Regions from separate parts of the Methylobacterium phyllosphaerae genome, predicted to be linked through region 1. Evidence: predicted binding sites of a transcription regulator. Region 1 holds the regulator's gene; each other region holds the start of a gene.
The links. Region 1 encodes PhoB, which activates phosphate uptake and scavenging genes when phosphate is short. Its sites were predicted from a motif close to TGTCATNNANCTGTCAT; they were not measured.
Positions count from the first base shown of each region.

Region 2: MCBMB27_RS15240 (UDP-2,3-diacylglucosamine diphosphatase) is a predicted target of PhoB. The motif match lies at 3,122-3,138, and genes of this name have one in related genera.
Region 3: MCBMB27_RS00225 (CorA family divalent cation transporter) is a predicted target of PhoB. The motif match lies at 7,954-7,970, and genes of this name have one in related genera.

Region 1 covers NZ_CP015367.1:2,082,183-2,092,339, reverse strand. Annotated here, with positions in the region: gene MCBMB27_RS09320 (hypothetical protein) at 1-172, opposite strand, end outside; gene pstS (phosphate ABC transporter substrate-binding protein PstS) at 464-1,504, shown strand; gene pstC (phosphate ABC transporter permease subunit PstC) at 1,589-2,566, shown strand; gene pstA (phosphate ABC transporter permease PstA) at 2,579-3,469, shown strand; gene pstB (phosphate ABC transporter ATP-binding protein PstB) at 3,490-4,305, shown strand; gene phoU (phosphate signaling complex protein PhoU) at 4,424-5,143, shown strand; gene phoB (phosphate regulon transcriptional regulator PhoB) at 5,332-6,027, shown strand; gene MCBMB27_RS09285 (protein-disulfide reductase DsbD family protein) at 6,175-8,346, opposite strand; gene MCBMB27_RS09280 (aminopeptidase P family protein) at 8,466-10,157, opposite strand, start outside.
Region 2 covers NZ_CP015367.1:3,354,947-3,365,103, reverse strand. Annotated here, with positions in the region: gene MCBMB27_RS15255 (methyl-accepting chemotaxis protein) at 1-438, shown strand, start outside; gene MCBMB27_RS15250 (ribonuclease HII) at 455-1,054, opposite strand; gene MCBMB27_RS15245 (glycosyltransferase family 4 protein) at 1,198-2,244, opposite strand; gene MCBMB27_RS15240 (UDP-2,3-diacylglucosamine diphosphatase) at 2,255-3,052, opposite strand; gene MCBMB27_RS15235 (aminotransferase class V-fold PLP-dependent enzyme) at 3,590-4,798, shown strand; gene MCBMB27_RS15230 (D-2-hydroxyacid dehydrogenase) at 4,902-5,843, shown strand; gene MCBMB27_RS15225 (NADP-dependent methylenetetrahydromethanopterin/methylenetetrahydrofolate dehydrogenase) at 6,078-6,941, shown strand; gene fchA (methenyltetrahydrofolate cyclohydrolase) at 6,956-7,600, shown strand; gene MCBMB27_RS15215 (malate--CoA ligase subunit beta) at 7,838-9,016, shown strand; gene sucD (succinate--CoA ligase subunit alpha) at 9,032-9,922, shown strand.
Region 3 covers NZ_CP015367.1:45,059-55,215, reverse strand. Annotated here, with positions in the region: gene MCBMB27_RS00250 (DUF6460 domain-containing protein) at 69-422, opposite strand; gene MCBMB27_RS00245 (alpha/beta hydrolase) at 710-1,666, shown strand; gene MCBMB27_RS00240 (ligase-associated DNA damage response DEXH box helicase) at 1,789-4,386, shown strand; gene pdeM (ligase-associated DNA damage response endonuclease PdeM) at 4,428-5,141, shown strand; gene MCBMB27_RS00230 (methyl-accepting chemotaxis protein) at 5,258-6,718, opposite strand; gene MCBMB27_RS00225 (CorA family divalent cation transporter) at 6,925-7,911, opposite strand; gene groES (co-chaperone GroES) at 8,125-8,415, shown strand; gene groL (chaperonin GroEL) at 8,490-10,130, shown strand.

The DNA of each region.
Region 1 (10,157 bases):
CCAGCAGCTCGGCCTCCTCGCGCCGCGCTGCGGCCGCCAGCTCCGGATCGGTGGAGAATTTCTGGCGCGCCTGCGCCAGCGTGAGGGCACGCTCCACGGCTTCCCGCTCCGCATGCAGGGCCGACCAGACCGGGTCGGCATCCGCCCCCGTATCGACCTCCTCGCCGCCCACGATCCGACGTCCTCCCGCTGTAACTGCCGCTGCCGCTGCCACTACCGCTGCAGCTGGCATTGCCCCGGCATTGCCGCTGCCCATGCGGGTTATGAACGCGCGAGAACCACGAACCGTGCCGTCGGGCCCGCGGCGCGATGTCATCCCGGTGTCATCTGCCTGTCGTATGCGCCCCTCCATCGGGCGGCCGGCGCTGGGTCTCTTCGGAAGATCGGCCGCAGAGCTCTGCCGCGGGCATGGGCTTGCCGGCAGGGCAGCGCAGGCTCTTGCCCGACGGCAACGGAGAATCCCTTGAGACCCTTCGCTTACGCGCTCGCCGTCGGCCTCGCGACGGTTCAGCTGGCGTCCGCGGCGCTCGCCGCCGATATCACCGGCGCCGGGGCTACGTTCCCCTTCCCGGTCTACTCCAAGTGGGCCGAGGCCTATCGCAAGGAGACCGGCTCGGGCCTCAACTACCAGTCGATCGGCTCCGGGGGCGGCATCAAGCAGATCCAGGCGAAGACGGTCGATTTCGGCGCCACCGACGCGCCCCTCAAGCCCGAGCAGCTCGCCAAGGACGGTCTCGTCCAGTTCCCGACCGTGATGGGCGGCGTCGTGCCGGTGGTGAACATCCCCGGGATCGAGCCGGGCAAGCTCAAGCTCACCGGCGACGTGCTGGCCGACATCTATGCCGGCAAGATCGCCAAGTGGAGCGATCCGCGGATCGCGAAACTCAATGACGGGCTGAAGCTCCCCGACTCCAACATCACCCCGGTCTACCGCTCCGACGCGTCGGGCACGACCAACATCTTCACCACCTACCTGTCCCAGGTCTCCGAGCCCTGGAAGAAGGAATACGGCGCCGCTACGACGATCTCCTGGCCGGTGGGGCAGGGTGGCAAGGGCAACGAGGGCGTGACCGCCACGGTGAAGCAGGTCCCGAACGCGATCGGCTACGTCGAGTCGGCCTACGCCAAGCAGAACAAGCTTTCCTACGCCCTGCTGCAGAACAAGGCCGGCAAGTATCCGCAGCCCGACGACAAGGCGTTCCAGGCCGCGGCGGCGAGCGCCGACTGGAAGGCGACCCCGGGCTTCGGCATCTCCCTGACCAACCAGCCGGGCGAGGCGGCGTGGCCGATCACGGCGGCGACCTTCATCCTGGTCCACAAGGACGCCGTCGATCCGGCCAAGTCCGCCGATGTGCTCAAGTTCTTCAACTGGGCCTACAAGAACGGCGACAAGCTTGCCGTCGACCTCGACTATGTCCCGCTGCCGGACAACGTTGTCGAGCTGATCCACCAGGAGTGGAAGGACGTGAAGGGCAAGGACGGTAAGCCCGTCTTCAACATGTGAGCGTGGCCGGGAGGAGGTGGGAACCTCCTCCCTCGCTTCTTGGAACGCCCCGCGCTACCACGCCCTCTTCGCAGAGAACAGCGGATGCCCGCTTTGACAGAATCGATCGCCCTCGGCCGAACCCGTTCCGCGACGGCGCGGAAGGCGCCGAGCCGGAGCCTCGACACCCTGTTCCGGACCTCCTCGTATGCCGCAGCGCTGCTGGTGCTGCTCGTCCTCGCCGGCATCCTGGGCTCGATCCTCTACGGCGGTTGGCCCGCCTTCCGCGAATTCGGCTTCGGATTCCTGACCTCCAGCGCCTGGAACGTCGGGACCGAGCAGTACGGCGCCCTGGTGGCGGTGATCGGGACCGTCGCCTCCGCCTTCCTGGCGCTCCTGATCGGCGTCCCCGTCTCCCTCGGGATCGCGGTCTACCTCACCCAGCTCTGCCCGGGCTGGGCCCGCAAGCCGGTCGCCATGACGATCGAGCTGCTCGCCGCCGTGCCCAGCATCATCTACGGCATGTGGGGCCTGTTCGTGTTCGCGCCGCTCTTCGCGCGCTACATCCAGATCCCGGTCTCGAACCTCGTCGAGGGCATGCCGATCGTCGGCACGCTGTTCTACGCCCGGGTGCCCTCGGGCGTCGGCGTCTTCACCGCCGGGATCATCCTGGCGATCATGATCGTGCCGTTCATCGCCTCGATCGCCCGCGACATGCTCGACCAGATCCCGACCGTGCTGCGCGAGAGCGCCTACGGCATCGGCTGTACCACCTGGGAGGTGGTGCGCCACGTGCTGGTGCCGCAGGCCTCGGTCTCGATCATCGGGGCGATCATGCTCGGCCTCGGCCGGGCGCTGGGCGAGACGATGGCGGTGACCTTCGTGGTCGGCAACGCCAACCGCCTCTCGGCCTCGATCTTCGATCCGAGCTCGACCATCGCGTCGCGCATCGCCAACGAGTTCAACGAAGCCGACGGCCTCCAGCTCAACGCCCTGATGGCTCTGGGCTGCATCCTGTTCGTGATCACCTTCGTGGTTCTCATCATCGCCCGGCTGCTGACGCGCCGCGTCCAGGCCGCCTGAGGAGCACGCGCGATGGACGCCTCCCCCACGATGACCGCGGCGCCCCGGCGCCGCTCCGGCCGGGTCCGTCAGGGCCGGCGCATCGCCGACCGCACGCTGCGGGTTGCCTGCACCGGGGCGACGCTGGTGGGCGCCCTGGTCCTGGGCTCGATCCTGGTGATGCTGATCGTCCAGGGCGTGCGCGGCTTCACGCCGACCCTGTTCACCAACCCGACGCCGGGCCCCGGATCCGAGGGCGGCGGCATCGCCAACGCCATTCTGGGCAGCCTCGTCCTGACCGGGATCGGCATCGTGATCGCGACGCCGGTCGGCGTCATGGCCGGGACCTTCCTGGCCGAGTACGGGCGCGGCTCGAAGCTCGCGGCCCTGATCCGCTTCCTCAACGACATCCTGCTCTCGGCGCCGTCGATCCTGATCGGCCTGTTCGTCTACACCCTGATGGTGCGGCCGATGGGCACCTATTCGGGCTGGGCCGGCGGCGTCGCGCTCGCGATCATCGCCGTTCCGGTGATCGTCCGCACCACCGAGGACATGCTGCGGCTCGTCCCCGGAACCCTGCGGGAGGCCGGCGCGGCGCTCGGGGCGCCGCCCTCGACGGTGATCATCAACGTCACGTGGCGGGCGGCCTCGGCCGGCATCGTCACCGGGATCATCCTGGCCCTGGCGCGCATCGCCGGCGAGACGGCGCCATTGCTGTTCACCGCCCTCAACAACAATTCCTGGTTCTCGGCCAACCTGATGGGCGGCGTCGCGAACCTGCCGGTGATGATCTACCAGTTCGCCCTGTCGCCCTACCCGAACTGGCAGGGCCTCGCCTGGGCCGGCGCGCTTCTGATCACCGCCACCATCCTGGTGCTGTCGATCATTGCCCGCCTTGTGATCAAGCCGCAGACCTCGCGCTGAGACCCTTCGAGGACACGACGATGAACGCCGCCTCCGCGATCCCCACGGTCGAGCTGAACCGCAACCGCGCCGACGAGGGCGGTCCCGTGCGGATCGCCGTGAAGCGCCTGAACTTCTACTACGGCAGCTTCCACGGGTTGAAGGACGTCAACCTCAACTTCCACGACCGGCAGGTCACGGCGCTGATCGGGCCGTCGGGCTGCGGCAAGTCCACCCTGCTGCGCTGCTTCAACCGGATCTACAGCCTCTATCCGGAGCAGCGGGCCGAGGGCGAGATCCTCCTGGACGGCGAGAACATCCTCAGCCCCTCCATCGACCTGAACGAGCTGCGCTCGCGCATCGGCATGGTGTTCCAGAAGCCGACGCCGTTCCCGATGTCGATCTATGACAACGTCGCCTTCGGCCTGCGCCTCTACGAGAAGCTGCCGAAATCCGAACTCGACGGCCGGATCGAGGCCTCCCTGCGCAAGGCCGCACTCTGGGACGAGGTGAAGGACAAGCTCAAGCAGCAGGGCACGGGCCTGTCGGGCGGCCAGCAGCAGCGCCTGTGCATCGCCCGCACGGTGGCGCAGCGCCCGGAGGTGATCCTGTTCGACGAGCCGACCTCGGCCCTCGACCCGATCTCCACCGGCCGCATCGAGGAGCTGATCGAGCAGTTGCGCGACGAGTTCACCATCGTGATCGTCACCCACAACATGCAGCAGGCGGCGCGCATCTCGCAGTTCACCGCCTTCATGTATCTGGGCCAGCTGATCGAGTTCGGTCCGACCAACCGGATGTTCATGAACCCGACGGAACGCCGCACCCAGGACTACATCACCGGCCGGTTCGGCTAGTCTGCCTGAACGCTCCGGTCTCGGGGAAGGCCGTCCGGTCGCCGCATCCGCGGAGGGCCGGCGGGTCCCCGAGGGCCTCCCCGGAGCGCCGCCCCCGGGACCCATCGAAGGATTCGCCATGCCCGGCCATATCGTCACCTCCTACGACACCGACCTGGAGAACCTGCGTCGCTCGATCTCGGAGATGGGCGGCGTGGCCGAGAAGATGACCGCGGAGGCGACGGACGCCCTCGTGCGCCGGGACGACACGCTCGCCCAGGCGGTGATCGTCGCCGACAAGCGCCTCGACGCCCTGCAGCGGGACATCGAGGAGCGCGCCGTGCTGTTGATCGCCCGGCGTCAGCCCCTGGCGATCGATCTGCGTGAGACGATCTCGGCGATCCGCGTCTCCGGCGACCTCGAGCGGATCGGCGACCTCGCCAAGAACGTCGCCAAGCGGGTGGTGGCGATCTCCGATCAGGCGCCGGCCCAGAAGATCGTTCTCGGCGTGCGCCACATGAGCGACCTCGCGGAGGGCCAGCTCAAGGACGTTCTCGACGCCTATGCGAGCCGCGACGTCCAGGCAGCCCACGATGTCTGGGAGCGGGACGGCGAGATCGACGCCCTGTACAATTCGCTGTTCCGCGAGCTCCTGACCTACATGATGGAGGATCCGCGCAACATCTCGTTCTGCACGCATCTTCTGTTCTGCGCCAAGAACGTCGAGCGGATCGGCGACCACACCACCAACATCGCCGAGACGATCCATTATCTCGCCACGGGCGAGGCCCTGGCGGGCGACCGGCCGAAGAACGATGCGTCGAACTATGCGACCGTGGACGGGGTGCCGGCTCCGTAAGCGGGCCGCCCCCGGTCCAGGCGTCGGCCTGCGCGCGCTCCTGTGGGGCGCCGCCGGAGAATCGGAGCGTGCGGGTTGAGGCTGAGCGGCGCCTCCTGCACCCTCTGCCTGCCCGCCAACTCCAAGGAGAGTCGGCGCGCCTGCAGGCCGTATGGCGCCGCTTCGTGAACGGATCTTCGAACGTGAGCATGCAAGTCCTGATCGTCGAGGACGAGGAGGCGCTGACCACGCTGCTGCGCTACAATCTGGAAGCCGAGGGCTTTCTGGTGGATTCCGCGGCTCGGGGCGACGACGCGGAGCTGCTCCTGGCGGAGCGGATCCCCGATCTCGTCCTGCTCGACTGGATGCTGCCCGGCCTCTCGGGCATCGAGCTGTGCCGGCGGATCCGGGCGCGCCGGGAGACCGAGCGGCTGCCCGTGATCATGCTCACTGCCCGGGGCGAGGAGGGCGACCGGATCCGCGGTCTCGGGACGGGCGCCGACGACTACATCGTCAAGCCGTTCTCCGTCCCGGAACTGCTTGCCCGGATCCGCGCGCTGCTCCGCCGGGCCAAGCCCGCCCATGTCTCGGACCGGCTGGCGGCGGGCGACCTCGAACTCGACCGCACCGGCCATCGCGTCCGCCGCGGCGGCGAGGAGCTGCATCTCGGCCCCACAGAGTTCCGTCTGCTGGAATTCCTGATGCTGGCGCCGGGCCGTGTCTTCTCCCGCGAGCAGCTCCTCGACGGGGTCTGGGGACACGACGTCTACATCGACGAGCGCACGGTCGACGTCCATGTCGGGCGGCTGCGCAAGGCACTGAACGGCCCGCGCCAAGCCGACCCGATCCGTACGGTCCGCGGCTCGGGCTACGCCTTCGACGAGACGTTCTCGCTCGACGCTTGAGAGGGGCGCGAAGCGTTCCGGGACAAAGGGTTCCGGGCCGGAGGCCGGTCGGCCGCGCCGCCCGCCCGCGTGCAGCGAAGGGAGCCAGGGACGTTCGAGGCCGGCGGATGCTGCGAGGCCCGGCGGCCCCCCGGGCCTCGCGCAGATTCAGCGGGTCAGCGCCGCGCTCCGGCCGGACGCGACCGGCACGGCGTCGAGCGCCGCCAGAACCGTCCCCTCGGTGAGGATCTGCGGAAGCACCTGAGGCGCTCCGGTTCCGGTATAGAGGAGGTAGAGCGGCACGCCGCTGCGCCCGTGCTTCTCCAGCAGACGGGTGATCTCGGGATTCTGGTTGGTCCAGTCGCCCTTCATGTAGGTCACGCCGCGCTCGGCCATCGCGGCCCGCACGGCCTTGGTGTTGAGCGAGGTCGCCTCGTTCACCGCGCAGGTGATGCACCACGCGGCGGTCATGTCCACGAAGACGGGGCGGTGCGCGTCCACCAGGGCGTCGAGACGCGCTTGAGTGAAGGGCTCGACCCCGTCGGCGGCGGCCTGCGCCGACGGCGCGGTGCGGTCCCGCGGAAGGGTCACGGCGAGGGCCGACACGGCGATTAGCGCGAGGGCCGCAGCGACCCGCGCGACCCGGCCCGCCCCGGGCGCGGCGGCGCGGCCGTGTTCCCAGGCCCAGGCGGCGAAGCCCACCAGGACGAGGCCGATCAGCGCCGCCAGCAGCCCACGCGGATCGACCTGCTGCGCCAGAACCCAGATCAGCCAGGCCACGGTGGCGTAGACCGGGAAGGCCAGGACCTGTTTGAGGGTCTCCATCCAGGCGCCCGGCCGCGGCAGCGCCCGCAGGGCCGGCGGCCAGAGGGTCAGCACCAGGAAGGGCAGGGCGAGGCCGAGGCCGAGGCTCGCGAAGACGGCGAGCGCGACACCGGCACTCTGCGTCAGCGCGAAGCCCACCGCCGAGCCCATGAACGGCGCCGTGCAGGGGGTCGCCACCAGGGTCGCCAGCACACCCGTGAAGAACGAGCCGCTCAGGCCGGCACGCCGGGTCAGGCCGTCTCCGAGGCCGGCGAGCCGGCCGCCGACATGGACCACTCCGGACAGGCTCAGGCCCATAGCGAACAGCAGATAGGCGAGGGCTGCGACCATGGCGGGCGATTGCAGCTGGAAGCCCCAGCCGATCGCGGCCCCACCGCCCTTCAGGGCGATCAGCAGGGATGCGAGGCCGAGGAAGCTCGCCAGCACGCCGGCCGTGTAGGCGAGGCCGTGCAGCCGCAGCCGCGCCGGGCCCTCGCCGGCATGCCGCACGAGGCTCAGCACCTTGATGGACAGCACCGGGAAGACGCAGGGCATCAGGTTTAGGATCAGGCCGCCCAAAAAGGCGAAGGCCGCGGCGGTCGCGAGGGTCAGCGCGTCGAACTCGGCGGCGGCCGGCGGGGCTCCGGCCGGATTCGGCGCGCTCGACGCGGCCGCGACGGCAGGAAGCACCGGCTCGTCACCATACGCGAAGGCGAGGCGGCGGGTGCCGTCCGTACCGACCTCGTCGATCGTCAGGACGCCGGGCAGGGCGGCGGGCAAAGGATCGGTCGGGCTGCTGCGCGCGATGGTCAGATGCAGACCGGTCTCGTCGACGGTCATCACCTGCGCGGCGGCGTTGTCGATCGCCGTCTCGGCATAGGGGAAATAGGCGGCGTTCCGGATGGATTCGGGTTTCAGGCCGGTCGCGGCGAAATCGAGCTGCAGCGTGTCGCCCTGGCTCGACAGGCGCAGGGGCCAGAGCGCCGGCGCGGGCAGGGCAGCCCGGGCGCGCGCGAACAGCGCGGCGTTGGCCGGGTCCGGCTCGGCCTTGCCCACCGGCAGGGTGAGGGCGAGATCGGCCGAACCGGGGACGCACTCGGTCTCGCAGACGAGATAGGTCAGCTTCGCCTGAATCTGAACGGGATTAGCCGGGTCGAGGCTCGGCGGCGGCGTCACGGGCACGAGGAGCGTGACCTCACCCTCGTAGCCGTAATTCATGAGGGTCGCGATCGGGATGCGCTCCGGCGCCGGCCACCGGATCGCGCTGGCGTTGAAGCCGGCCGGCAGGGTCCAGGTCACCTCCGGAGGCAGTCCGGAATCGCCCGGGTTGCGCCAGTAGACGTGCCAGCCGGGCTTGATCTGCATCCGCACCGCCAGCGTGAACGGCTGTGCGCCGGCGACCGCGGCGGGCTCGGCCACGAGGCTCGCCCGCACGAGGTCGGCCGGCGTGCGGAAGCCCTGCGGGACCCCTTGGGCTGCGGCGGCCGAGAGGCTCGCGGCGAAGGCCAGGATCAGAATGGCGAGGCGGCGGATCATGCTGTCCCTTCGCGCGCAGGGCCGGCGCGGTTTCACGCACGGTGTATCCGGGCCAGCGCGGTCGTTTCGATGGCGGTGGGTCTTACCACGGGCCGCGCCCGGGATCCCACGCCGATCGCTCAGTCCGCGAGCGGCACGGTCGCACGCTCCAGCCAGTCGCGCGTCCCGGCATCGACCCGGGGCGCCAGGGTCTCCCGCACCCGGGCGTGATAGGCATCGATCCAGGCGCGCTCCTCCGGTTCGAGCAGGTCCGGCTGGATCAGCCGCCGATCATAGGGGGCGAGCGTCAGGGTCTCGAAGCCCAACATCGGGCGCTCGCCGCCCGCGATCGTGCGGGGCTCGACCAGCACGAGGTTCTCGATCCGGATGCCGTAGGCGCCGCGGGCGTAATAGCCCGGCTCGTTCGACAGGAGCATGCCGGGCTCCAGCACCACCGTGCCGGTCTTGGCGATCCGCTGCGGTCCCTCGTGCACCGACAGGAAGGCGCCGACGCCGTGGCCGGTGCCGTGATCGAAGTCGAGTCCCGCCTGCCAAAGCGGCGCCCGGGCGAAAGCGTCGATCTGGGCGCCGGTCGTGCCGACAGGAAACACCGCCCGGGCAATCGCGACGTGGCCCTTCAGAACCCGGGTGTAACGGTCGCGCATCTCCGCGCTCGGCGTGCCCACCGCGACCGTGCGGGTGATGTCGGTGGTGCCGTCCGGATACTGCGCACCGGAATCGATCAGGAACAACTCGCCGGTCCGGACCGTCCGGTCGGTGGCGCGGCTCACCCGATAATGGACGATCGCGCCGTTCGGCCCGGATCCCGAGATCGTCGGGAACGAGACCTCGCGCAGATCGCCGCCCGCCGCGCGGAAATCCTCAAGGGCCTCGACGGCGGCGATCTCGGTGAGGCCCCCGGCCGCGGCCGCACCGTCGAGCCAGGCAAGAAACCGCACGACACTCGCCCCGTCGCGGACATGGGCGGCGCGCGCACCGGCGATCTCGGCGGCGTTCTTGACCGCCTTCATGCCGGTGATCGGATCCTTGCCGACATCGGCGGTGCCGCCGGCAGCCTCGATCTTTTCCTTCAGGGCGACGGCGCCGGTCGCCGCGTCGAGGCGGACACGCACGCCGGCGAGGGATCCCAGCCCGTCGTCCAGTTCCGCCCGGGGCAGGATCTCGGCGATCGGGGCCAGCACCGCGCGCAGCGCCGGATCGACCTCGGGCGAGACCAGGAACAGCCGCGCCAACCCCTCGCGCGGCAGGATGGCATAGCCGAGGGCCAGGGGCGTGTGACCGACATCGGAGCCGCGCAGGTTGAAGGCCCAGGCGAGATTGTGCGGATCCGAGATGACCAGGGCATCGCAGCCGCCCTCGGCGAGGGCCGCCCGGATCCGGCCGATTTTGTCGGTGCAGGCCTCGCCGCACAGGGCATCCGGATGGAGCACAACCGGTCCGGCGGGGGCCCTCGGGCGGCCCGCCCAGACGGCGTCGACGAGGTTCGGCACGGCCCGCACGGTGCCGCCGGCCCGGGTGGCGGCCCGCTCCAGGCGTGCGAGACCGTCGGGTGTATGCAGCCAGGGATCGTAGCCCAGAACCTGATCCCTCTTGAGGTTGACGCCGATCCAGGCTTCAGGCGTCGACTCGGCCAGCGGCACCACCGTGAGGATGCCGGTATCGACCTGTTCGGGCGCCTGCAGGGTGTAGCGGCCGTCGACGACCAGCGCGGCGGATTCCATCAGGATCACGGCCGTCCCCGCAGAGCCGGTAAAGCCGGTGAGCCAAGCCAGCCGTTCGGCGTCGGCCGGAACGTATTCGGACTGGTGCTC
Region 2 (10,157 bases), 1.3 Mb from region 1:
GAGGCGGCGCGGGCCGGCGAGGCGGGGCGGGGCTTCGCGGTGGTCGCCACCGAGGTGAAGGACCTCGCAGCCCAGACAGGCCGCGCCACCGAGGAGATCGGGCGGCAGATCGGCGACATCCAGACCGTCACCGGTCAGGCGGTGGAGGCGATCGGGACGATCACCGGCCGGATCGGGGAGATCAGTGCGGTGGCCGCCGCGATCGCGGCGGCGGTGGAGCAGCAGGGGGTGGCCACGCAGGAGATTGTCCGCAACATCACGCAGGTCTCTACGGGGACGCAGGAGGTGACCGGCACCATCGCCGGAGTTGCGCAGGCGGCCGACCAGACGGGGCGCGCGGCCGACCACGTCCTGACGGCCGCGACCGCGCTCACGCGTCAGTCGGAGCAGCTCGCCGTCGAGGTCGGTCGCTTCCTGGCCGGCGTCCGGGCTGCGTGACCCCTGGGGGCCGGGATCAGTCGAAGGCCCGGGTGAAGCTGAGCCGGTGATGCGGGCTGCGGCCGAGTTGCGTCAGGCCGGCGCGGTGGACGGCCGTGCCGTAGCCGACGTTGCGCTCCCAGCCGTAGCCGGGATGGCGCTGAGCCAGGCGCCGCATCAGCCGGTCGCGGAACACCTTGGCGACGATCGATGCGGCGGCGATCTGCGGCACCAGCCGGTCGCCGCCGACCACGGCGCGACCCGGAAGGCCCGGCAGGGCGTCGCGCCCGTCGACCAGCACGGGCGCGGCGAGGCCGAGCCGGGCGACCGCCCGCGCCATCGCGTCGAGGGTTGCGCCGCGGATGTTGATCTGGTCGATCAGCGCCCGGGAGCCCGCCGCCACCGCGACCCGGGCATGGGTGTGGATCATGGGGGCCAGACGTTCCCGGGCCGGCTCCGGGACGCGCTTGCTGTCGTCGAGGGCGCCCAGCAGGTCGGCGGGGATCGCCGCCGGATCGAACCAGACCGCGGCCACCACGACCGGCCCACAGAGTGCGCCGCGACCGACCTCGTCGCAGCCGATCACCGCCGGGTAGGCTGCGGCCCGGTTGGGATCGAAGGGCGGCCGGCCCGCCATCGGCTTGGTCGGCGACGTGGCGGCGACCGACTTGCCGACCGACTTAACAGTCGACTTGGCAGGCGATTTGGCGATGGGCGGGGCGGACGGCTTGGCGGGCGGCATGACGCCGTCCTGCCATCCCGCGCGGGCGCCGTCACGGGTCAGGCGGCGTCCCGGGTGCCGCGCGCGCCGCCATGCGCCTCGATGATATTGCCGAAGAACTGCCGCGCGCTCACGTCCCAGCCGCAGCGCAGGGCCTCGGCCCGGCACTCGGCCCGCGACAGCCGCAGGGCCGCCAGCGCGGCAGCCCGGAGATCCTGATCGAGAACCCCGACGCGACGGCCGCCGACCACGTCGTTGGGGCCCGGCACCGGGAAGGCCGCCACCGGAAGGCCGCTGGCCAGGGCCTCGAGGAGCACGATGCCGAACGTGTCGGTGAGGCTCGGGAACACGAAGACGTCGCAGGCGGCGTAGACCGCCGCGAGATCCGCGCCGGTGCGGGTGCCGAGGAAGCGCGCCCCCGGCGCGAGACCCTGCAGCCGCGCGCGGTCCGGCCCGTCGCCCACCACGACCTTGGTGCCGGGCAGGTCGAGGGCGAGGAAGGCGGCGACGTTCTTCTCCACCGCCAGCCGCCCGACATAGAGGAACAGCGGCCCGGGCAGGTCCGCGAGTTCCGCCGGCACGGGCGTCCCCGGTCCGGCGGGCCGGAACCGTTCCGTGTCTACGCCCCGGGTCCAGCGCATCAGCCGGCCGAATCCCCGCGCCGCCAGTTCACCCTGGAGCGAGGCGGTGCTGACCATCGTTCCCCGCGCCGCGCCGTGGAACCGGCGCAGATAGGCGTAGGACCACGCTTCCGGCACCGGCGCGCGGGCCGCGAGATATTCCGGGAAGCGGGTGTGGTAGCTCGTCGTGAACGGCAGGTTGTGCGCCAGGCAATGGCGCCGCACGGCCAACCCCACGGGCCCCTCCGTGGCGATATGCACGTGGGTCGGCCGTTCCGCCGTCCAGCGCGCCGCCACCCGCTCCCGGCTGGCATAGGCGAGGCGGATCTCGGGATAGCCCGGGAGCGGCAGCGACCGGAAATCCGCCACGGAGAGCAGGGCCGTCGCGAAGCCGTGTTCCGGGGCGCGGCGGACCATCTGCTCCAGGGAGCGGACGACGCCGTTCACCTGGGGATGCCACGCGTCGCTGGCGATCAGAAGCTTCACGGCGGTGCCCTCAAGCCACCGCGCGCCGGCCCGCCAGGGGTTGCGGCACGGCCTCGGCCGCCTGCGCCCGCAGGAGGCTCGGATAGTGCAGAACCTCGATCCGGCCGTCGTAATGCTCCACGAGACCGGTGCAGGATTCCACCCAGTCGCCGGTGTTGAGGTAGCGCAGGTCGCCGATCGGCCGGTCCGCAGCATGGTGGATGTGGCCGCAGATCACCCCGTCGGCACCCTGGCGGCGCGCCTCCTCGGCCAGGATCGTCTCGAAGCGGCCGATGAAGCTCACGGCGTTCTTCACGCGCAGCTTCGCCCAGGCGGAGAGCGACCAGTAGGACAGGCCGAGGCGCCGCCGCACCTTGTTGATCAGGGTGTTGAGGGACAGGGCCAGGGTGTAGGCGCCGTCGCCGAGATGGGCGAGCCAGCGCGAGTGCCGCACGACCATGTCGAACTGGTCGCCGTGGATCACGAGGTAGCGCTTGCCGTCCGCCGCCTCGTGGATCGCGGTCTCGGCCAGCTCGATGCCGCCGAAGCTCGTGCCCACATAGTCGCGCAGGAACTCGTCGTGGTTCCCGGGCAGGTAGACGATCCGCGCGCCCTTGCGGACCTTGCGCAGGAGCTTCTGCACCACGTCGTTGTGCTCCTGCGGCCAGTACCAGCCCGAGCGCAACTGCCACCCGTCCACGATGTCGCCGACGAGATAGATCGTGTCGGCGTCGTAATCCTTCAGGAACGACAGGAGCAGGCCGGCTTGGCAGCCGCGCGTTCCGAGATGCAGGTCGGACAGGAACAGCGTCCGCACGCGGACCGGCATCTCCTCAACCTCGGCCACGGCAACCCTCTCCCGGCGGCTGAACGGTGCCGGGATCCAGAGCGCGATCCCATCTCAGTTTGATGACGCGGAGTCCCGGCGGGGCCACCCGTCCGCGTTGCGGCGCCGCAAAGCATCTCAACCGGACCTCGGCTTCGTTGCGCCGCACAAAAAATTTTTTTGCCAAGTTCTGGAAGTTTTTCCGGTTTTCCTTTCGAGCTTCGCCCGCTCATAATACCAGGAACCGGCGGCTCGGCACGAGTTCGGCCGGACCTTGACAGGAAGGCGGCGAGGACGGCCCTGAGGCCGTTGGACGGGACGGCATTTCGGAGGCGACCGGCGCGCGGGGGCGTGCCGCGACGCGAGCGGCGTGAGGCCGCCTGCCGCTCCGCGGAGGCCCCCCGATCACGGCAGAGGATGGCGTTCGAGGGGGCGCGGCGCGAGCCGCTTTCGACGGCGCCGGACCGACTCCCTGAGGACGCTTGGACAACCCGGCGCGGGTTCACGCCCGCGCACAATGGATTTTTCGGAGGAAACATCATGGCCGCAACCCGGCGCCCCGGTCGCAACCACCTCTTCATTCCCGGCCCCACGAACATCCCGGAGCGCGTCCTGCGCGCCATGCATGTGCCGTCGGAGGATCACCGCTCGCCGAGCTTCCCCGAGCTGGTGAGGCCGCTGCTCCAGGACTCCAAGATGGTGTTCGGCTCGACCGCCGGGACGGTCATCCTGTTCCCGTCCTCGGGCACCGGCATCTGGGAATCGGCCCTGTCCAACACCCTCTGCCGCGGCGACACGGTGCTGACCTCGCGCTACGGCCAGTTCAGCCACCTCTGGGTCGACATGGCCCAGCGCCTCGGCCTCGACGTGGTCGTCCAGGAGGAGGAGTGGGGCACCGGCGCCGATCCGCAGAAGATCGAGGAGGCCCTGCGCGCCGACAAGGACCATAAGATCAAGGCCGTCATGGTCGTCCACAACGAGACCGCCACGGGCGTCACCAGCGACATCGGCGCGGTGCGCAAGGCGATCGACGCCGCCGGCCACCCGGCCCTGCTGTTCGTGGACGGCATCTCGTCGATCGGCTCGCTGCCGTTCTACATGGACGACTGGAAGGTCGACTGCGCCATCGCGGGCTCGCAGAAGGGCTTCATGCTGCCGGCCGGCCTCGGCCTGATCTGCATCAGCCCGAAGGCGCTCAAGATCGCCGAGGGCGGCACCGGCCGCAACGACCGGCTCGGCCATGCCTACTTCGCCTGGAAGGACCAGTTGGCCGCCAACGCCACCGGCTACTTCCCCTACACCCCCGTCCTGCCGCTGCTCTACGGCCTGCGCGAGGCCCTGGCGATCGTGAAGGAGGAGGGGCTGGAGAACGTCTACCACCGCCATCACGTGCTCGCCGAGGCGACCCGTCAGGCCGTGGCGGCCTGGGGCCTCAAGCCCTGCGCCAAGGAGCCGAAGTGGAACTCCGACACGGTCACGGCGATCGTGGTGCCGGAGGGCGCCGACGCCGCCAAGGTGATCATCCACGCCTACGAGCGCTACAACCTGTCGCTCGGGGCCGGCCTCTCGAAAGTCGCCGGCAAGGTGTTCCGCATCGGCCACCTGGGCGACCTGAACGAGCTCTCGCTGCTGGGCGCCATCGCGGGCGCCGAGATGGCCATGATCGATTGCGGCATCAAGGTCACGCCGGGCTCGGGCGTCGCCGCCGCCTCCAGCTATCTGCGCGAGAATCCGCTGCATAAGGCGTAATCGGCGCACGCGATCGGGGCGGGGCCGGGTTGCCGGGCTCGCCCCGACGCGCAAGTAAGAACAAGACTATCGAGGAAACTGCCCGTCGTACGAGAGGGGTCCTATGACCAAGAAGATCGTGTTCCTGGATCGTGAATCCCTCGATGCCAGGGTCCGACCGTTCAACTTCCCGCACGAATACGTCGAGCACGACTCGACCTGGACGCCGGAAGAGATCGTCTCCCGCCTCCAGGGGGCGGAGATCGCGCTGATCAACAAGGTCCCGATGCGGGCCGAGACGCTGAAGCAGCTCCCCGACCTGAAGCTGATCGCCGTCGCCGCCACCGGCACCGACGTGGTCGACAAGGCCGCGGCCAAGGCGCAGGGCATCACCGTCGTCAACATCCGCAACTACGCCTTCAACACCGTGCCGGAGCATGTGGTCGGGCTGATGTTCGCCCTGCGCCGGGCGATCGTGCCCTACGCGAACTCGGTGAAGCGGGGCGACTGGGCGAAGTCCAAGCAGTTCTGCTACTTCGACTACCCGATCTACGACATCGCCGGCTCGACGCTGGGCATCGTCGGCTACGGGGCGCTCGGCAAGTCGATCGCCAAGCGCGCCGAGGCGCTCGGCATGACGGTCATCGCCTACGACGTGTTCCCGCAGGACGGGCTGGTCGATTTCGAGACGATCCTGACACAGTCCGACGTGATCACGCTGCACGTGCCGCTGACCCCCGAGACCAAGGGCATGATCGGCGCGGCCGAGTTCAAGAAGATGAAGAAGAGCGCCATCCTCATCAACACGGCCCGCGGCGGGCTCGTGGACGAGGCGGCCCTGCTCGAAGCGCTCAAGGACGGCACCATCGCGGGCGCCGGGTTCGACGTGGTGGCGCAGGAGCCGCCCAAGGACGGCAACATCCTGTGCGAGGCCGACCTGCCGAACCTGATCGTCACGCCGCACGTGGCCTGGGCGAGCAAGGAGGCGATGCAGATCCTGGCCGACCAGCTCGTCGACAACGTCGAGGCGTTCGTGGCGGGCAAGCCGCAGAACGTGGTCGAGTAGGCACGACAGGCCCCCTCTCCCGTGCGGGAGAGGGTTGGGGTGAGGGAGGAGAACTCTCCGGATGAGGCGCGCCCCTCACCCTGTCCCTCTCCCGCACGGGAGAGGGGGCCCGCGCCTCGCCCGCTATGCCATCTGAAAGCTCGGGCGCACGATGACGCGGATGGGTCGCGCGCTGCGACCGCCCTTTGAAAACAAGACGATAGCGCCGCAGGGCGCGACAGAAAGGTCTGAATCGTGACGAAGAAGCTGCTGTTCCTGTTCGACACCGATGCCGTGCCGAACGTGTTCGACACGGTCGTCGGCTACGACGGCGGCGCCGACCACATCGCCGGCTACGGTGGCGTGAACCCCGACAATGTCGGCGCTCTGGTCGACGGCACGATCTACACCCGTGGCGGTTCCGAGAAGAAGTCGACGGCGATCTTCGTCGGCGGCGGCAGCATGGCGGCCGGCGAGGAGCTGTTCACCGCGGTCAAGAAGCGGTTCTTCGGCCCGTTCCGCGTCTCGGTCATGCTCGATTCCAACGGCTCCAACACCACGGCCGCCGCGGGCGTCGCGCTGGTGGCGAAGGCCGCAGGCTCGCTCCAGGGCAAGAAGGCCGTCGTGCTGGCCGGTACCGGCCCGGTCGGCATGCGCTCGGCCGCGCTGCTCGCCGGCGAGGGCGCCGAGGTGACCATCGCGGGCCGCGCCCTCGACAAGACCCAGGCTGCCGCGGACCAGATCAACAAGCGCTTCAAGGTCAACGTGAAGGCCGCCGCCACCCCCGACGAGGCGTCCCGCGTGGCCCTCGTGAAGGGCACGAACCTCGTGTTCACGGCCGGCGCCATCGGCGTCGAGCTGCTGCCCGAATCCGCCTGGGCGCAGGAATCGTCCATCGAGTTCGTCGCCGACTACAACGCCCAGCCCCCGACGGGCATCGGCGGCATCGACGTGATGGACAAGGGCAAGGAGCGCAACGGCAAGCAGGCCTTCGGCGCGCTGGGCATCGGCGGGTTGAAGCTCAAGCTGCACCGGGCCTGCGTGGGCCAGCTCTTCGAGAGCACCGACAAGGTGCTCGACGCCGAGGAGATTTATTCGCTCGCCAAGTCGATGGCCTGACGGGAGGGACGCCCATGTCGGACACGCAGCAGGCGCCGGAAAACGCGTCCATCCAGACCTTCCTGACGGAACTCGCCAGCGCCGCCCCGACCCCCGGCGGTGGCGGCGCGGCGGCGATCTCCGGCGCCATGGGCGCGGCTCTGGTGTCGATGGTCTGCAACCTCACCATCGGCAAGAAGAAGTATGTCGAGGTCGAGGCCGAGCTGAAGGAGGTCCTGGCCAAATCCGAGGGCCTGCGGGTCGTGCTCACCGGCATGATCGGGGAGGACGTCCAGGCCTTCGACGCCGTGATGGGGGCCTACGGCCTGCCCAAGGCCACCGACGACGAGAAGGCGGCCCGCGCGGAGAAAATCCAGGCGGCCCTCAAGACGGCCTGCGACGTGCCGCTCGCCTGCTGCCGGGCTTGCCGCGCGGTGATCGACCTCGCGGCGATCACCGCCGACAAGGGCAACCTCAACGTCGTGTCGGATGCCGGCGTGGCCGTGCTCTCCGCCTATGCCGGACTGCGCAGCGCAGCGCTCAACGTCTACGTGAACGCGAAGGGTCTCGAGGACCGGGACTTCGCCGACGAGCGGCTGAAGGAACTCGAAGACCTTCTGGCCGGGGCCGGGGCCTTGACCGAGAAGGTCTACGAGGTGGTGAAGACCAAAGTGAACTGACGCCCGCGGCGCTTGATCCTGGCGCCGGCAAACCATCGACAGTCGAGGCCGGGTGCATCATGCCCCGGCCTCGTTGTTTTTGAGTATGCCGCAGCGCAGCATCGAATACGATCCGTGCTGCAACCGCGAAAAAGTCGTCGTCAAGCCCGAGATCAAAAAATTTGACGGGCTTATTCCTTCGACTCAACTAAAGTGAAGGGCATCAACGGCGGCAACGAACCGCGGAGGAGGCGCCGAATGGACGTCCACGAGTATCAGGCCAAGGAGCTGCTTGCGAGCTTCGGCGTGGCCGTCCCGAAGGGCGCGATCGCGTTCAGCCCGGATCAGGCGGTCTACGCGGCTACGGAATTGGGCGGATCCTTCTGGGCCGTGAAGGCGCAGATCCACGCGGGTGCCCGCGGAAAGGCCGGCGGCATCAAGCTGTGCCGGACCTATAACGAGGTCCGCGATGCCGCCAAGGATCTCCTCGGCAAGCGCCTCGTCACCCACCAGACCGGCCCCGAGGGTAAGCCGGTCCAGCGGGTCTACGTCGAGACCGCCGACCCGTTCGAGCGTGAGCTCTACCTCGGCTACGTGCTGGACCGGAAGGCCGAGCGCGTGCGCGTCATCGCCAGCCAGCGCGGTGGCATGGACATCGAGGAGATCGCCGCGAACGAGCCCGACGCCCTGATCCAGGTGGTGGTCGAGCCGGCGGTGGGCCTGCAGCAGTTCCAGGCCCGGGAGATCGCCTTCCAGCTCGGTCTCAACATCAAGCAGGTCTCGGCTGCGGTGAAGACGATCATGAACGCCTATCGGGCGTTCCGCGACTGCGACGGCACGATGCTGGAGATCAATCCGCTGGTCGTCACCAAGGACGACCGGGTGCTCGCGCTCGATGCCAAGATGTCCTTCGACGACAACGCGATGTTCCGCCGGCCGGGCATCGCCGACATGCACGACCCCTCGCAGGGCGATCCCCGCGAGGCACAGGCCGCCGAGCACAACCTCAGCTACATCGGCCTCGAGGGCGAGATCGGCTGCATCGTCAACGGCGCCGGGCTGGCCATGGCCACCATGGACATGATCAAGCACGCGGGCGGCGAGCCGGCGAACTTCCTGGATGTCGGCGGCGGCGCCTCGCCCGAGCGGGTGGCCACGGCCTTCCGGCTGGTCCTGTCGGACCGCAACGTGAAGGCGATCCTCGTCAACATCTTCGCCGGCATCAACCGCTGCGACTGGGTCGCCGAGGGTGTCGTCCAGGCCGCGCGCGAAGTGAAGATCGACGTGCCGCTGGTGGTCCGGCTCGCCGGTACGAACGTGGAGGCGGGCAAGAAGATCCTGGCCGAGAGCGGCCTCGACCTGATCACCGCCGACACCCTGTCGGAGGCGGCCAAGAAGGCGGTCGACGCCTGCGCCACCGCCAAGACGCAGCACTGAAGGGGAGACCGCGCCATGAGCATCCTCATCGACGAGACCACCCCGATTATCGTCCAGGGCATCACGGGCGACAAGGGCACCTTCCACGCCAAGGAGATGCTGGATTACGGCACGAACGTCGTCGGCGGCGTCACCCCGGGCAAGGGCGGCCGCACCCATCTCGGCCTGCCGGTGTTCAACACCGTCAAGGAGGCGGTGGCGGCGACCGGCGCCACCACGTCCATCACCTTCGTGGCGCCTCCCTTCGCGGCCGACGCCATCATGGAGGCGGCCGATGCCGGCCTGCGGCTGGTCTGCTCGATCACGGACGGCATCCCGGCCCAGGACATGATGCGGGTGAAGCGCTACCTGATGCGCTATCCGCGGGATCGCCGCACGATGGTGGTCGGCCCGAACTGTGCCGGCATCATCTCCCCCGGCAAGGCGATGCTCGGCATAATGCCCGGTCACATCTATCTCCCCGGCAATGTCGGGGTGATCTCCCGGTCGGGGACGCTCGGCTACGAGGCGGCCTCGCAGCTCAAGGAGCTCGGCCTCGGCATCTCCACCTCGGTGGGGATCGGCGGCGATCCGATCAACGGCTCGTCCTTCCTCGACCACCTCGCCCTGTTCGAGACCGATCCGGACACCGACGCGGTGCTGATGATCGGCGAGATCGGCGGGCCGCAGGAGGCCGAGGCGTCGGCCTGGATCCGCGAGAACATGTCGAAGCCGGTGATCGGCTTCGTGGCGGGGCTCACGGCGCCGAAGGGCCGCCGCATGGGCCATGCGGGGGCGATCATCTCGGCTGCCGGCGACAGCGCCGCCGAGAAGGCCGAGATCATGCGCTCCTACGGCCTCACCGTGGCGCCCGATCCGGGTTCCTTCGGCCAGACGGTGGCCGATGTGCTGGCCCGGGCGGCGTAGCCGCAGCCAGCCTGCCGCACAGTCTCAGAATGCGGCGTGGGTCCCCCTCCCGTGCGGGAGAGGGACAGGGTGAGGGATCGGATCCTTCCGGAGAAGGCGCGGTCCATCGGCGTACCGGCGGCGCGCTCGATCCTGAACCATCGCGTCCCTCACCCCGACCCTCTCCCGCACGGGAGAGGGGGCTCGTCGCGCTGGGCACCGGCCGATGCGCGTACCTCCCGAGCCGGCGGTGACG
Region 3 (10,157 bases), 2.0 Mb from region 1:
GGCTCCCAGGCTCCGCTCCGCGGCGCCGGGATGACGGGCCTGACCGTGCCGGTCGGCCTCGGATTCGGTCAGCGCGAGACGGCGAAGAGGCGCGCGATCAGCCAGAGCGGCACGACCACGATCGCCCCGGCGAGGATCCAGCCGCCGAAATCGTGGAGCGAGGCGAGCCCGACATCGATCAGCGCCCGCGCCGAATCATAGACGTGCCAGAACAGCCGCCCGGGCGTGAGGCCGAGCATCGACATGAAGGCGCCGACCAGCACCGACAGGAACAGCAGGCGCAGGAACACGCCGGCGGGCGAGCCGCCGAGGAAGCGCCGGAGCGCCGAGGGTCGTGACCGGTAGGTCTCCGCCCCGTAGGGGGCGTTCGGCGGCGCGCCCTGCTGATAGCCTTGCCGGCGCCGGTCGTGATCGACGAGCATTGCGTCCTCGTGAAGCCTCAGGGCCTTCGGATCGGCGACGAAGCGGGCGGAACCGTGGCCGGCGCACCACACCGCGTCGAAACCGGAACGCGGATCGGGCGTTGGCGGGTTTCTCCTGCGCCGTGCAGATGGCAAGCGGCGACGCGCACGCCAAGATGCAGGGCCAAGATGCAGGACGGGGTGGGGCACGACGCCGGGTTGTCGCAGCGCCCCCTCGACCAAAGGGAGAACTCCCGGGATATGGGAGTGTTGTGAGAGGCTCGAGTGCCGACGGGACCATACGCACGATGATCGACCACGCCTTGTTCGACCCGGCGACAATCGATCCTGAGACGATCCGGATCAATGCCGAGATCGTGGCGGCGCATGCCGCCCTGCCCGATCCCTGGTCGCTGCCGATCGCCGAAGTCCGCGAGCGCCGCCGCCTGGGCACCAAGGCGGCGCCGGCCATGCCGCACAGCGCCCGGGCGGAGTGGCTGACGATCGACGGGCCCGGTGGTCCTCTCAAGCTCCGCGTGGTCCGGCCCAAGCCCGGTACGAAGCTGCGCGGCGCCTATCTGCACATCCATCGCGGCGGCTGGGTCTGGGGCTCCGCCGACGAGCAGGATCCCTGGCTGGAGCGGATCGCCGACACCTGCGGCTTCGTCGCCCTCTCGGTGGAGTACCGGCTCGCCCCGGAGCATCCCTATCCGGCGGCGCTGCACGATTGCGAGGCCGCGGCCCTCTGGCTGGCCGGCCCCGGCAAGGTCGAGTTCGGCATTCACGCCCTGACGATCGGGGGCGAGTCGGTGGGCGCGCACCTCGCCGTGATGGTGCTGCTGCGGCTGCGCGACAAGCACAACCTGCCGCGGGCCTTCCGGGGCGCCAACCTGAATGCCGGCTTCTTCGACCTCGGCCTCACCCCATCGGTCCGGAACTGGGGCGAGGAGCGGCTCGTCGTGAACACCCGCGACCTGACCAAGTTCGCCGACGGCTATGTCCGCGAGGGCATCGACCGGCGTCGGCCGGACGTGTCGCCGATCTATGCCGACTTGAAGGGGCTGCCGCCGGCCCTGTTCACCATCGGCACTGCCGATCCCCTCCTCGACGACACGCTGTACATGTCGGCGCGCTGGGCGGCGGCCGGCAATGGCGGCCACACGGCGGTCTATCCCGGCGGGTGTCACGTGTTCGCCCGCTATCCGAGCCCGATGAGCGAGAGGGCCCTGGAACTGATCGACCGTTTCCTGATGGCGCTCGCCTGAGCGACCTGTCCGAGGTCCTTCCGGAGCGGTTCCAGGCCTGGTTCGCGGCCCGCGGCTGGGCGCCCAGGCCGCACCAGCTCGATCTCCTGCGGATCGCCGGCGCCGGCCGTTCGGCCCTCCTCGTGGCGCCGACCGGGGCCGGCAAGACGCTGGCCGGCTTCCTGCCCAGCCTCGTCGCCCTCGCTGAGCGCGGGACGCAGAAGCTGAAGCCGGCGGGGCTCCACACCCTCTACGTCTCGCCGCTCAAGGCGCTGGCGGTGGACATCGCCCGAAACCTCGACGCGCCGATCGCCGAGATGGGGTTGCCTGTGCGCGTCGAGACCCGCACCGGCGATACCCCTGCGCACAAGCGCACCCGTCAGATCAGCCGTCCGCCCGACATCCTGCTGACCACGCCCGAGCAGCTGGCGCTGCTGATCGCCCACCGCGAGGCGGCCGAGTTTTTCTCCGGATTGCGGTGCGTGGTGCTGGACGAGTTGCACGCGCTGGTGACGTCCAAGCGCGGCGACCTGCTGTCGCTGGCGCTGGCGCGTCTGCATCGCCTGAGCCCGGGGCTCGCGGCGATCGGGCTGTCCGCGACGGTGCGCGAGCCGGATGAGCTGCGGAAATATCTGGTGCCGCAGGGGCCGCTTCCCTTCCCCCCGTCTGCGGGTGCGCCTCCCACTTTGCACGACGAAACGGCCGACACGGTTGTGGGACCGGGCGTGGGTCCCCTCTCCCGAGCGGGAGAGGGTGAAGAACGAGAACTCACAGAACCTGGCTCGACCGCGACGCCCGGCGCCGACGTGCCTGATCCCGAGACTCCTCGTCCCTCACCCCAGCCCTCTCCCGCTCGGGAGAGGGGGCAGGTCGCGCCCCCCATGGCCGATCTCGTCACGGTGGCGGGCGGCGCGAAGGCGGATCTGCGCATGCTCGATCTCGGCCGGGCGCTGCCGATCTCCGGCCACACCGCGTGGCACTCGATGCCGGCCATCTACGAGCTCATCAAGGAGCACCGGACCACGCTGGTCTTCGTGAACACCCGGCTCCAGGCGGAGTACACCTTCCAGGAGCTGTGGCGGCTCAACGAGGACGCGCTGCCGATCGCGATCCACCACGGCTCGCTGGACGCGCAGCAGCGCCGCCGGGTCGAGGCCGCCATGGCGGCGGGTCAGCTGCGGGCGATCGTCTGCACCGCGACCCTCGATCTCGGCATCGACTGGGGCGACGTCGATCTCGTGGTCAATGTCGGTGCGCCGAAGGGTGCGAGCCGGATCATGCAGCGGATCGGCCGGGCCAACCATCGCATGGACGAGCCCTCGAAGGCCTATCTCGTTCCGGGCAATCGCTTCGAGATGCTGGAGTGCCAGGCGGCGCTCGACGCCGTCGAGGAAGCCGCGCAGGACACCCCCGATGCCCGCCAGGGCGCCCTCGACGTCCTCGCCCAGCACGTGCTCGGCATGGCCTGCGCCGACGCCTTCGACCCGGTCGATCTCTACGACGAGATCGTCTCGGCGGTGCCTTATGCCGGGCTCACCTGGGAAGCTTTCGAGCAGGTGGTCGATTACGTCGCCACCGGGGGCTACGCGCTGCGCGCCTACGAACGCTTCGCCAAGATCCTGCGCGGCCCGGACGGGCTCTGGCGCGTGCGCGACGCCCGCACCGCGCAGGCCTATCGGATGAATGTCGGCACCATCGTGGAGGCGGCGCGGGTCAGGGTTCGTCTGGGCCGGACGCTGCGCGGCAAGCCCGGCACGGTCCTGCCGAAATCCGGCCGGGTGCTCGGCGAGATCGAGGATGAGTTCGCCGAGACGCTGACCGTCGGCGACACCTTCCTGTTCGCGGGCGAGACCCTCCGCTTCGAGGGCCTCGCCGAGGACGAGTGCCTCGTGACCCGCGCCCCGCCCGGCACCGACCCGGCGATCCCGTCCTACGCGGGCGCGAAATTCCCGCTCTCGACCTTCCTCGCCGCCCGGGTCCGGGCACTCATCGCCGACCCGTTCGCGTGGGATCGCCTGCCCAAGCAGATCGGCGAGTATCTGGTCCAGCAGCGCCGCCGCTCGGTCCTGCCGGGTGAGCGCGATCTGCTCGTAGAGACGTTCCCGCGGGGCAAGCGCTACTATCTGACCGCCTTCCCATTCGAGGGCCGCCTCGCGCACCAGACGCTCGGCATGCTGCTCACCCGCCGGCTGGAGCGCGACGGCCTGCGGCCGCTGGGCTTCGCGGCCAACGATTACGGCATCGCGATCTGGACGACCCGCGACGTTTCCGAACGCGCCGCCCGCGATCCCGACTTCATCGGCGACCTCTTCGCGGTCGACATGCTCGGCGACGATCTGGAGGCGTGGCTCGACGAATCGGCCATGATGAAGCGCACCTTCCGGCAATGCGCCGTCATCGCCGGCCTGATCGAGCGTCATCATCCGGGGCAGAAGAAATCCGGCCGGCAGGTCACGATCTCGACCGATCTGATCTACGACGTGCTGCGCAAGCACCAGCCCGACCACCTCCTGCTGCGGGCTGCGCGGCAGGATGCGGCAACCGGACTCCTCGACGTGAGGCGCCTCGGCATGATGCTAGAGCGCATCCAGGGGCGAATCATCCACAGGTCTCTCGACCGGGTCTCGCCGCTCTCCGTATCCGTGATGCTCGAGATCGGGCGCGAGCGGGTCTACGGCGAGGGCGCCGACGAGATCCTGGCCGAGGCCGAGGCGGAGCTTCTCCAAGAGGCTCTGTCCTGACCGTCGATCCGCCCTCCCCCGACGACACCGAGGATGCGATCTTGGCGGCCGGCCTGAGACTCGAGAAGACCCACAAGCACCCCACCCTGATGCTCGCGGGCGAGACCCTGGTGCTCGATCTCTGCGGCGGCCTCTGGCTGCCGGAGCACCGGACGCTGATCGTGTCCGACCTCCACCTGGAGAAGGGCTCGTCCTACGCGGCCCGATCCGGCCAATTTTTGCCGCCCTACGACACCCGCGAGACGCTGGCCTGCCTCCACGAGGCGGTGGCGCGTCACGAGCCCGCCCGCGTGGTCGCACTGGGCGATTCTTTCCACGACGCCCGCGGCCCCGAGCGCATGGAGCCGGGCGACCGCGCCTTGGTGGCGGCGCTGCAGGAGGGCCGGGACTGGGTCTGGATCGCCGGCAACCACGATGCGGCCGTGAACGAAGGCGTCGGCGGGCGCTACGCCGACGCGCTGACCCTCGGCGGCCTCGTCCTGCGCCACGAGCCGAGCCCGGAGCCCGTTCCCGGCGAGATCGCCGGCCATCTCCATCCCTGCGGGAAGGTGGCGATGCGGGGGCGGGCCGTCCGCCGCCGCTGCTTCGTCACGGATGGCACGCGGCTGCTAATGCCGGCCTTCGGCGCCTATGCGGGCGGGCTGAACGTGCGCGACAAGGCCATCGAGGGCTTGTTCCCGAAGGGATTCACCGCTCACCTCCTCGGCGACGGTCGGGTCTTCGCCATCGGCCGGGCGCAGCTCGCCCGGGACTGAGCGCGCCCGTCATCCCGCGCAAATTCGCGCGTCGTTTCGATGCGCCGCGCCGACGGGATCGCCTCGCTCTGTTCGCCAGGACGGCGCCGCGGCGAGGCGCCCGGTCTGATCCGGCCTCAGGCCGTCTTCATGAACCGGGTCACGCTGTCCGACAGGCTTGCCGAGTGGCCCGCGAGGCTCTCGGCGACATCCTGGACGGCCCGGGCGAGCTGACCGGTAGCATTGGCGGCCTCGGAAACACCGCCGATATTGCCCGCCATCTCGTGGGTGGAGACCGCCTGCTCCTCGACGGCGCTCGCCATCGCCAGGGTCAGCTTGGACAACTCGCCCACCGCCGCGGTGATCATCTCGATCGCTCCCACCGCCTCGCCGGTGGCGCTCTGGATCGCTGAGACCTGCTGTGTGATCTCGCCGGTCGCCTTGGCGGTCTGCTCTGCGAGCGCCTTGACCTCGGAGGCCACCACCGCGAAGCCGCGGCCGGCGGCCCCCGCCCGCGCCGCCTCGATGGTCGCATTTAGCGCCAGGAGATTGGTCTGGTCGGCGATCGACTTGATCATGCTGACCACCGCGTCGACCTTGCGGGCATTCTCGGCGAGCTGGCGCATGGTCGCGTCCGTGGTCCCGGCCTGCGCGGCGATCTGCTGCGCGCGCTCCGAGACGCGCCCGACCTGACCGGAAATCTCCTGGATCGCGCCGTTCATCTGCTCGGAATTCGCCGCGACCGACGAGGCCTTGTGCCGTGCGGATTCGGCGGACTGCATCAGCCCTTCGGCCGAGTTCTGCATCTCCTGGATGGCCGAGCCCACCGCCTCGACCACCCGCTTGACGTCGGTCTCCATGTTCACCTGCGCGGTGACCACGGCCCATGTCAGCATCGGCCCGAGATACTGACCCTTCTCGTCGTTCACGGCCGTGACGCGCAGGTTCAGGGTCTCGGGTCCGACCTTGATCTTGGTGGAGTGCGGCAGCCGGCTCGCATCCGCCAGCATGGTGCGCTGGTGGCTCGGATTCTTGTGGAAGATGTCGAACGACCGGCCGAGCATGTCGTCGACTTTCACCGGCAGATGATGGTCGATCGTCCCGAGGGTCCGGCGCGAGGTGGCGTTCATATAGTCGATCTTGAAGTCGTTCTTGAGGTCGGCCGTCATGACGGCCACCGGAACGTTGTCGATCATGGTCAGGAGCCGGTTGATCTCCTTCTTCTTGGCGGAGATGTCCGAGGCGAACTTGACCACCTTCACGGGCCGGCCACGGGCGTCGAGGACGGGATTGTATGTCGCCTCCAGCCAGACCGAGTTGCCGTCCTTGTCCAGGCGGAGGAACTCGCCGGTGACGTACTGGCCGACCTTCAGCTTGTCCCAGAATTCCGTATACTCCGCGGTCTCGGCATAAGCCCTATCCACGAAGAGACGGTGGTGCCGGTTCTGAATATCCGGCAGATCATACTTCATCAGCTTCAAGAAATTCTTGTTCGCATGGACGACGTTTCCGTCCATCGAAAACTCGATGATCGCGAGCGAACGATCCAGGGCATCAATCTTGGCCTGGGCTTCGTTGAAAGTCGTACGGTTGAACACTTCGACACTCGCATTCCTCGCCCGCGGGTATCGCATCGCAGCGTTAATGAACTCTTTCTTGCTGCGTTATGCTGGTCTCCGTTTGGCGGCAGGCAATCGAAGACTTTTGATCGCGATGACGGAGTGCCTTCGAGGTCGGGGTAGACGATTTCCGCGCTATTAAAACTTGGCGATACGCTTTTTGTGCTGTTAATACGGTCTGAATATTAGAACCAACCGCGCATTCGAAAGTATACTATAGGCGCTATGGCGCTGAAAAGGATCAGGCCGAGCGCGTAGGGATAGCCGAGAGTCCAGTCCAGCTCCGGCATGTGCTTGAAGTTCATGCCGTAGATCGACGCGATCAAGGTTGGCGGGACGCCGACCACCGAGACGACGGTGAGCACCCGGAAGACGTTGTTCTGTTCGATGGTGATGAGGCCGAGGGCCGCGTCGAGCAGGAACTGCACGTTCTCAGCGAGGCGCGTCTCGAACTCGTCGAGGGATTCGATATCCCGCTTGATCGTCTCGAAGCGCGCGTCCTCCGGCAGGCCGATGCCGTCGCAGGCTGCGGCGACGAACGGCACGATCCGTTCGAGCCCGAGCAGGCTGGCGCGGATCTTCCCCAGCACCTTTCCGCGGTTGCTGATGCCCCGCAGGATCCGGCGCAGGGCGAGGTCGCGGCGCCGGGGCGGCGGGCTCTCCAGCCGCCGCCGCTCGGCACCCCGGACGTCGAAGTCGAAGATCCGGGTCGAGAGCGTGTCGAGTTCCGATCCCATGTCCTCCAGGGCGTCCGCGAGGCTGTCGACCAGCTCCTCCAGGACGACGAGGAAGATCTCGCTCGGGGTCGTGCTGCCATCGCCCTCCGCGATGCGCTTCGCGGAGGAGTCGAAGGCGCGCAGGTCGTGAAAGCGGATCGTGACGAAGTGGTCCTTGGTCAGCAGGAAGCCCAGCGGCTTCACCTGCGACGCGCTCTGCTCGAAGGTGATCATCGGCGTCGAGAGCGACAGGCCGCCCTTCACCCGGCGCAGGCGACTCGACGTCTCGACCTCCGACAGCGCCGCCCGGGACGGCACGCGCAGACCGGTCGCGGCCTCGACCGCTTTGGCTTCCTCCGGGCTCGGGTCGTTCAGGTCGAGCCATACCGTATGGCGCGCGATCGGGCTGCCGGGTTGCAACGCCACCGGGCCTTCGGGTCCGTGCAGGCTCAACATGACGGCGCATTATCCATGGGGCGAGAAGGAAGGCCGCCGGCGCGTCATCGCACCGTCGCGCGGGGGTGCGACAGCCTTGACTCGGAACCGCAGCGAGCCTATCTCGCCGCCGTCTTTGGCACTCGCCGAGACAGAGTGCTAACAGTCGAGTTCGCGAGCGGTCCCGCCGGCCGCATCAACGCCAACTCCAGACCTGAAGCAAGAGGGCAGCTCATGAAGTTCCGTCCGCTGCACGACCGCGTGGTCGTCCGTCGCATCGAGAGCGAGGAGAAGACCAAGGGCGGCATCATCATCCCGGACACCGCCAAGGAGAAGCCGCAGGAAGGCGAGATCGTCGCCGTCGGTCCCGGCGCCCGCGACGAGCAGGGCCGCGTCAACCCGCTCGACGTCAAGGCCGGCGACCGCGTCCTGTTCGGCAAGTGGTCCGGCACCGAGGTCAAGATCGACGGTCAGGACCTCCTGATCATGAAGGAATCCGACATCATGGGCGTCGTCGCCGTCTGATCGGATCACCCCTCACCGCCCTTTGAGACTTTCCACAGTCTTGGGGCGCAAACCAACCAGATAAGAGGCACACAATGGCAGCGAAAGACGTTCGTTTCTCCGCCGACGCCCGCGATAAGATGCTGCGCGGCGTCGACATCCTCGCAGACGCGGTGAAGGTGACGCTCGGCCCGAAGGGCCGCAACGTCGTGATCGAGAAGAGCTTCGGCGCCCCGCGCATCACCAAGGACGGCGTCACCGTCGCCAAGGAGATCGAGCTCGCCGACCGCTTCGAGAACATGGGCGCCCAGATGGTGCGCGAAGTGGCCTCGAAGACCAACGACATCGCGGGTGACGGCACCACCACCGCGACCGTGCTGGCCCAGGCCATCGTCCGGGAGGGCGCCAAGTACGTCGCCGCCGGCATCAACCCGATGGACCTGAAGCGCGGCATCGACCTCGCCACCCAGGCTGCGGTGAAGGACATCATCGCCCGCGCCAAGAAGGTCTCGACCTCCGACGAGGTCGCCCAGGTCGGCACGATCTCCGCCAACGGCGACAAGGAGATCGGCGAGATGATCGCCCACGCCATGCAGAAGGTGGGCAACGAGGGCGTCATCACCGTCGAGGAGGCCAAGACCGCCGAGACCGAGCTCGACGTCGTCGAAGGCATGCAGTTCGACCGCGGCTACCTGTCCCCGTACTTCATCACGAATGCGGAGAAGATGGTCGCCGAGCTCGAGGATCCCTACATCCTCATCCACGAGAAGAAGCTCTCCTCGCTCCAGGCCATGCTGCCGGTGCTCGAGGCTGTGGTCCAGACCGGCAAGCCGCTCCTGATCATCGCCGAGGACATCGAGGGCGAGGCGCTCGCCACCCTGGTGGTGAACAAGCTGCGCGGCGGCCTGAAGGTCGCGGCCGTGAAGGCGCCGGGCTTCGGTGACCGCCGCAAGGCGATGCTCGAGGACATCGCGATCCTGACCAAGGGCCAGATGATCGCCGAGGACCTCGGCATCAAGCTCGAGAACGTGACGCTCCCGATGCTCGGCCGCGCCAAGCGCGTGCGGATCGAGAAGGAGAACACCACGATCATCGACGGCGTCGGCGAGAAGGCCGACATCGAGGGCCGGATCAGCCAGATCAAGGCGCAGATCGAGGAGACCACCTCGGACTACGACCGCGAGAAGCTCCAGGAGCGTCTGGCCAAGCTTGCGGGCGGCGTCGCGGTGATCCGCGTCGGCGGCGCGACCGAGGTCGAGGTCAAGGAGAAGAAGGACCGCGTCGACGACGCCCTCAACGCCACCCGCGCGGCGGTCGAGGAAGGCATCGTCCCCGGCGGCGGCACCGCGCTCCTGCGCGCTAAGAAGGCGGTCGCTGCCCTGAAGTCCGACATTCCGGACGTCCAGGCCGGCATCAAGATCGTGCTGAAGGCCCTTGAGGCCCCGATCCGTCAGATCGCCCAGAACGCGGGCGTCGAGGGCTCGATCGTGGTCGGCAAGATCACCGACAAGGCGGACTCCGAGACCTACGGCTTCAACGCCCAGACCGAAGAGTACGTCGACATGATCCAGGCCGGCATCGTCGACCCGGCCAAGGTGGTGCGTACCGCCCTGCAGGACGCGGCCTCGGTCGCCGGCCTGCTGGTGACCACTGAGGCGATGGTCGCTGACGCTCCGAAGAAGGACAGCCCTGCTCCGGCGATGCCGGGCGGCGGCATGGGCGGCATGGACTTCTAAGTCCACGCCACCGCGCATGACGGAGGA